2 regions of the Bradyrhizobium sp. IC3123 genome follow, and region 2 is predicted to be linked to the other one. Evidence: riboswitches for the same ligand, from Rfam matches in the RefSeq annotation. Region 2 holds a riboswitch; the other holds the start of a gene.
What was found. A riboswitch is a leader RNA that binds a small molecule or an ion and turns the genes downstream of it on or off. The one in region 2 is predicted to bind cobalamin.
Positions count from the first base shown of each region.

Region 1: linked by a shared signal. The riboswitch ahead of metE (5-methyltetrahydropteroyltriglutamate--homocysteine S-methyltransferase) and the one ahead of I6F20_RS28980 (TonB-dependent receptor) in region 2 are both predicted to bind cobalamin.

Region 1 is NZ_JADYVF010000023.1:48,079-51,485, forward strand. Features, by position in the region: gene metE (5-methyltetrahydropteroyltriglutamate--homocysteine S-methyltransferase) at 1-1,493, opposite strand, end outside; cobalamin riboswitch at 1,594-1,796, opposite strand; gene I6F20_RS35985 (hypothetical protein) at 2,208-2,483, shown strand; gene I6F20_RS35990 (nodulate formation efficiency C protein) at 2,826-3,407, shown strand, end outside.
Region 2 is NZ_JADYVF010000011.1:143,456-146,862, forward strand. Features, by position in the region: gene cobT (nicotinate-nucleotide--dimethylbenzimidazole phosphoribosyltransferase) at 1-958, shown strand, start outside; gene I6F20_RS28975 (histidine phosphatase family protein) at 951-1,523, opposite strand; cobalamin riboswitch at 1,596-1,798, shown strand; gene I6F20_RS28980 (TonB-dependent receptor) at 1,914-3,407, shown strand, end outside.

The DNA.
Region 1 (3,407 bases), on a different contig from region 2:
CCGATGTCCTCCTGCCAACGTACGGCGCGCGCAGTCTCCTCCTTGAGGAACTTGTCGTATTGCTCGTCGCTTATCGCACCTCGCGCATGCGCCGCACGGGCATTCCGGATCTCTGTGGTCTGCGGAAATGATCCGATCGTCGTGGTAGGAAAAGCCGGTAGTCCGAATCGATTGCTTTGGATCTCGGCCCGACGGGCAAATGGGCTCGCGCGCCGACACATGGTCTGGTCGATCGCTCTCATCCGGACAGCGACATTGGCATCACGGATTTTCGGCGAAGTCCGGCGGACAGTCGCGGCACCTTCCGACTCGGCAAGAGCTAACGCAACATTCTGGTCGCCTGCGAGTGCACGCGCTAGGATCGCAAGCTCCCGCATCTTCTGGACCGAGAAAGCAAGCCAGCTCTTGACGTCGGAAGCGAGGCCGGTCTCGAGTTCAACATCGACCGGCACATGAAGCAGCGAGCAGGATGGGGCGATCTGTACACGATCCTTGCCGAGCTTCGCAATCGCGGGTTCGAGCCGCTGGCGCAGCGACGACAAATTCGACCGCCATACATTCCGACCGTCGACGACACCGAGCGACATGACGAGATCACTTCGGCCGCCAGCGATGATCTGGTGCAACAACTGTGGCGCTCGAACCAGATCGAGGTGCAGCCCGGCAACTGGCAGGCTCAAGGCGGTGTCCAGATTGTCGCCGAGGTCGCCGAAATAGCTGGCAACCATGAGCTTGATCGCCGGCCCCTCCTTGGCGAGCCGGTCATAGGCATGTCGCAAAGATTTTCGCGTCCCCTCATCCAGATCAAGAACTAGGCTGGGCTCGTCGAACTGAACCCAATTTGCCCCACGTTTGGCCAATTCCTGCATAACCTCGATATAGGGCGGTATCAGTTCATCCAGCAGTGAGAGTGGCTGGAACGTGGGATCGGGACTCTTGCCGAGCTTTAGGAATGTGACCGGCCCGATCAGGACGGGGCGGGTCTGAAAGCCAAGGGCCTTGGCTTCCTCATACTCCTCGATCGGCTTGCGAGAGCATAGCCTGAAAGTCTGTCCCCTGTGAAACTCGGGGACCATATAGTGATAGTTGGTGTCGAACCACTTGGTCATCTCCTGCGCGGGTGCGCCAAATCCGCGCGGTCCGTGACCGCAACTCGCTTCCTGGTCGTCGCATTGTGAACCGCGGGCCATGGCGAAGTATGTCTTGAGCGAAACGGATTCGGCTTTCGAGGCGTAGATCTCCGGGATGGCGCCAACCATGACACTTGTGTCGAGCACCTGGTCATACAGCGAGAAATCGTTCGATGGAATGACCGTGACGCCGATAGATTTCTGACGGGCCCAATTCGCGGCACGCAGGCCAGCTGCGTCCTCGAGCAGCTGCTGTTCGCTGCTTTTTCCGGCCCAGTAGCTTTCTAGAGCGACTTTGAGCTCGCGCCTTGGACCGATGCGTGGCGTTCCGAGCGTGGCAACAGGGAGGGAGAGAAGAGACATAGCGTTAACCCATGTTGGGGGCAAAGGCCATGGCGGACGCAGGCAGGGGAAGTCGCGGTGCGACGGCTGCTTGGCGCACCACCGGGACACCCCGCCCGTGGACGAATATAGTGTCGGGGCAGGTCTCCTGGCTCGCAGGTCATCGCTGCTGTCCGGCCTTCCCGAAGCCGCGCAGGCTTCAGTGACGTCGTTGGACAGCGGCTCGCCGCTCACAGTTGCGGGGGCAGCGCCGGCATTTTCACCGGCTTCCCTCTTAGCTCCGGATCAAATGGAAACCGGAGAACCTCGACGACTTGGATTATCGGCAAGAGCAGTCTTCCGTCAACCTCTCAGATCATGTCTCAAGCTGATGCTGCGACATCTGCTACGCGAATGACCGTGCATCTCTAGCATTGAGATGATGTAGCAGTGCTCTCCAATCAGCGATACCGCAATGAGCATCGCAGTTGCCCGCGGGTTGCACGCCAGATCGGTGGAAAGGACAAATGCGGCTTGCGCGGTCGGGGCCGCTGCCTCGAGCAGAACGCATTTGTCGCCAGTCCCAGCTTCCCAGCGGTTTTTCGAGCACGCGCGCCATCCAGCCACCTTCTCGACCAACAGGATCAGTGTTGAATAGGCCAAGACACCTGGCTAAGCCAGCAACTTACAACTTACCCGGGCAGCACGTTTGATTTGCGGTGCCAGCCACACCCCAAATGCTCGGCGAAGATCGGCTTGCCGTCGTTCGCCATCGAGTACAAAGCGCGCCTGACTGAGGCTGTTCTCGACTTCCGGAGCGCCGGACGTCGCGAAAGGAGCGCCAAACGCGCCATGGCCCCTTGGCCGAAAGTGCCCGAAGGCATGGCAGCGATCAAAAGCCCACATTCCGGCAACGATAACCGAACCACACGGTTCAATGACGGCAAACGTGCTGCCACTTCTCATCAGGAACTTGGCACCGAGGCGTTCCGCTGTGCCGTCGAACATCCGGTGCGTGACGGGGATGCATAAGCCGTGCTGGAGAGGTTGAACGGAAACATCGAGACATGCGCCAGTCGGAAAGTCGACAAAGAGGACACAAAACCGGTGCGAATTGCCGTCTATTATCTGGCACGAAGAATGCACGTCCTCTGCCTGCCCAGTCCTCCTGCTGGGCATGTCCAGCACAGCAAATTGAGGCTGTCGGTGGCAGTGAAGTTAGCGGCGCGTGACATAGAGGGGAGCGCCTGCTCGCACGGGAAAACCAGTGGTCGCCCCGTCGCGTCGCCGCTAACTTCTTGCGCTCGCGCATAACAGGTTGAAGGTTGCCTGCTCTGGAATGACGTGTGGATGAGACCGGATAGGCCGACGGTTATGAAGAAAACGTCAGGAAGACGCGCGCTATGGCTTTGGCTCGGTCGATCCCTGATCTGCCTGGCCGGGCTGGCTGCGACGAGCAACACTGTTCGCGCTAACGACAGCCCCCTTGTCGAAAGAGTCAAGTCAACGTGGCGAGCGCAAGACGGTGAGACAATAGAACAAGTTATCTCCAACGTCTCGAAGGTGGCACAGTTCGTCCCTCGGATGTGGGGCGTCGCTGAACTTGACCAAAATGAATATGTTTTTGTTTCTTGGACCAGGCACCGGGATGATAAATCAGACGAAGAGTACGTTATCACCTGGAAGGTCGCGCTCGACGGGACGATTGAACTTGCGTCGACCTATGCGAAGCCAATGGAATTGGGCTGGCGCGCCTTCGCGCTCTCGTTGATCGCCAGTGAAGTCAAGGATGGCGAAAGGGACGCAAATCTTGGCTTTCTGCATGACCCGGCCAACTTCAACTTTGTGACGACCATGCAAGGTCGGCTCGGTGATCTTCTGCGGCAGGGCAGCTGCACTATCGTTGATCCTGTTGGAGTGGACTACTTGCCGAAGCAGAATGACAAGCCGACCGAG
Region 2 (3,407 bases):
CGGCGCGCTCGGCCGGCTCGAGCAGCTCGCGATCGAGCTTGCGGGCTTGCAGGCGACCGGGCAGCCGCGCGCCGCGCGGGTGCCGATCATCGTCTTCGCCGGCGACCACGGCATCGTCGCGCAGGGCGTGTCGGCCTATCCGCAAGCCGTCACCATCGCGATGATGGCAAATTTTGCGGCCGGAGGCGCCGCGATCTCGGTGCTGGCGCGCGAGCTGGGTTCGAGCCTCGAGGTGGTCGACGCCGGCACGCTGGCCGATGAGCAGATGGCGGGAATCGTCACCGACAAGCCGCGCAGCGGCACGCGCGATTTCAGTGTCGGGGCCGCGCTCATTCCGGCGGAATTGGCCTTCGCCTTCGAGGCCGGCCAGCGCGCGGTGGTGCGCGCCGAGGCCGGCCGGCCTGATCTCTTGATCTTCGGCGAGATGGGGATCGGCAACACCACGACGTCGGCGGCGATTGCCGCGAGTCTGCTCAGTGTCAGCGCCGGAGAGATCGCGGGCAGCGGGACCGGCGTCGATGCGTCGGGCCGCGCGCACAAGGCGCGGGTGATCGACGCGGCGATCGCGCATCACGGCGTTGCGGGGGCGTCGCCCGAAAAAATCCTGTGCGCGGTCGGCGGCCTCGAGATCGCGGCGATCTCGGGCGCGATCATCGCGGCCGCGCAACGCCGCATTCCCGTGTTGATCGACGGCTTCATCGTCTCGGTGGCGGCGCTGGCGGCGGCGCGCCTCAACCCGTCCTGCCAGCCGTTCCTGTTGCCCTCGCATCAATCGGCCGAGCAGGGACATCGGCTGGTGTTGCGCGCGCTGAACGTGCAGCCGCTGATCAGCCTCGATCTCAGGCTTGGCGAGGGATCGGGTGCCGCCATCGCGCTGCCGCTGGTCCGCTCTGCTTGCGCACTTCACAACGGCATGGCGACGTTCGCGCAGGCCAACGTGCCGGATCGGCCTAGCTGACTCGCTGATTCACGCAGACGACACGCCAGCCGCCCGCGAGCCGGTCGATCCGGGTCAGCGACAGCGGATCGATCACGAAGCGCAAGGCGACTTGCGGCGTCAGGTCGAGTGCGATGCAGAGCGCGGCCCGAATGGTCCCGGAATGGACGACCAGCGCTGCGGGGCCTGCGCCAATCTGCGACAAGCCCACGCGGACGCGCCCAACCTGATCCGCAAAGCTTTCGCCATTCGGCGGCCGTCCGTGCGCGGGATCGCGCCAGACCTGCGCGTAGGCCTCGCCGCCGGTCGCGGCCAGCTCGTCATGCCGATGGCCGGTCCAATGGCCGAAATCCTGCTCACCGAATTCGCTGACCAGCTCCGGTTCGAGCCCCAGCGCGCGCGCCGTCTCGACCGTGCGACGGGCCGGGCTGGCATAGCCGGCGACATCCGGCGGCATGCGCTGCCTGAGAGCCGCCAATGCCGCATGATCGCCGAGGTCGGCCCGCGCATCGGCCGCATGGATCGTTCCCGCCACGCCTGCGACGGCTGCATGCCGTATCAACCAGAGGAAGGTCTCGCCTTCCATGCTCTTCTCCAAGGAAATTGCTTGCTGTGGCCACAACGCCGCAACTGGCACATTGACTCTGTCTTGGTGGTAATCCTAGATGCTCGCGACGGTTTTCCCGAGAGGGAATGAAAAGGGAATGCGGTGCGGGGAAAATTGTCCCCAATGCCGCGGCTGCCCCCGCAACTGTAAGCGGTGAATCCTTCGTCACGAGCCACTGGGTCCTCGGTCCCGGGAAGGCGACGAAGCGGTCACGACCCGCGAGCCAGGAGACCTGCCGTCAGCCGTGGTCACACGCGAAGATGTCGGTCGGGGAGTACAGACATTCGGCTTCATCGGACGGCTGCAAGGCCAAAGGTGAAACCTCGTTCGCTGTGACGTGCCACTGACGTCATACCGAGGTTTGTACCTGTGTCTTCCATCCGTATCGCACGACCGCGCCGCGTCCTGCTGCTTTCCGCCGCGTTCACCTCCTTTGCGGTTCTCGATCTGCCTGCCGCTCTGGCGCAGCAGGCCCGAGAGTCACTGCCACCCGTCGAGGTGTCGCCCGCCCAGGCCCGCAAGCCGGCCAAACCGGCAGCAGGAACGGCGCAGAGCGCGCGCCGCGCGGCAGCGCGCAGGCCGGCGGCTGTATCCGCAGCGCCAAGACCCGTCACGCCGGATTCGACGGTGCAGACGCCGCTCAACACCAATGCCGTGGCCGAAAGCGCCTCGCGGCTCGGCCTGACGGTGCGGCAGACGCCCGCGACCGTCGAGGTTGTCTCCGCCGAAACCATGCGTGAGCAGGGCTATCGCACCGTGTCCGAGGTGGCGCAGGGCGCCGTCGGCGTCACCTCCGGCGACAACCCCGCCGAACCTTCCGCCTTCTCGATGCGCGGCTTCACCAACAGCCAGATCAACACGCTCTACAACGGCATCAAGATCGGTCCGCAGAACATGACCTCGCGGATCGTGGACACCGCCAATCTGGAGGCTGTGGAATTTCTCAAGGGCCCGGCCTCGCTGATTTCGGGCGAGGGCGCCGCGGGCGGCGCCATCAACTTCGTCACCAAGCAGCCGCACACCGGAGCTGTCCGCAACGAGGCCGATTTCTCCTGGGACTCGCTGAACTCGTTCCGTGCTCATTATGGCTCAGGTGGCAGCACCAATGTGCAGGGACTGGACTATCGCTTCGATATCAGCCGTTCCGCCCTCAACGGCTTTGCCGATGACACCAATGTCAAGACGTTCGGCACGTCCGGCCAGCTCAACTACCGTGTTTCCGACAGCCTCAGGATCTGGGGTGCGGTCGAATATCGCGAAGACCGCTCGAAGGCCTATTGGGGCGCGCCGCTGGTGCCGATCACCTTCAGCGGTTCGCATGCGACGACGGGGATCGTCTCCGGCAATTACGTCTCGAATTACAACGGAACCAATCTCGGTGCCGTCACCATCGACGACCGCACCTTCAACACCAATTACAACGTTCTCGATAACCGCAACGTGGCGCAGGAAGTGTGGCTGCGTGGCGGCTTCGAGCTGAAGCTCGCGCCTGACCTCACGCTGAAAAGTCAGGCCTATGGCTATGGCGCGGAACGGACCTGGTTCAATAACGAGATCGAGGCGTTCAATTCCACCACGAACCTGGTCGATCGCGAGCGTTTCTATGTCGCCCACAGCCAGCGGCTGGTCGGCAACATCACCGACCTGATCTGGGATACAAATATTGCGGGCTTCGACAACCGGCTGGTCACGACGCTGTCGTCGAGCTATCTCGATTTCGTCAGGCCCGGCGCGGCAAACTTTCCCGGCGATTCCGTTTCGCTGGTCGACCCCAACCGCGGTTTCTACGGCCTGCTCACGACGCAGCAGCAGACCGCGCGCATCGACAACGAGGCGCTGTCATTCGAGGACCGGCTCAAGCTG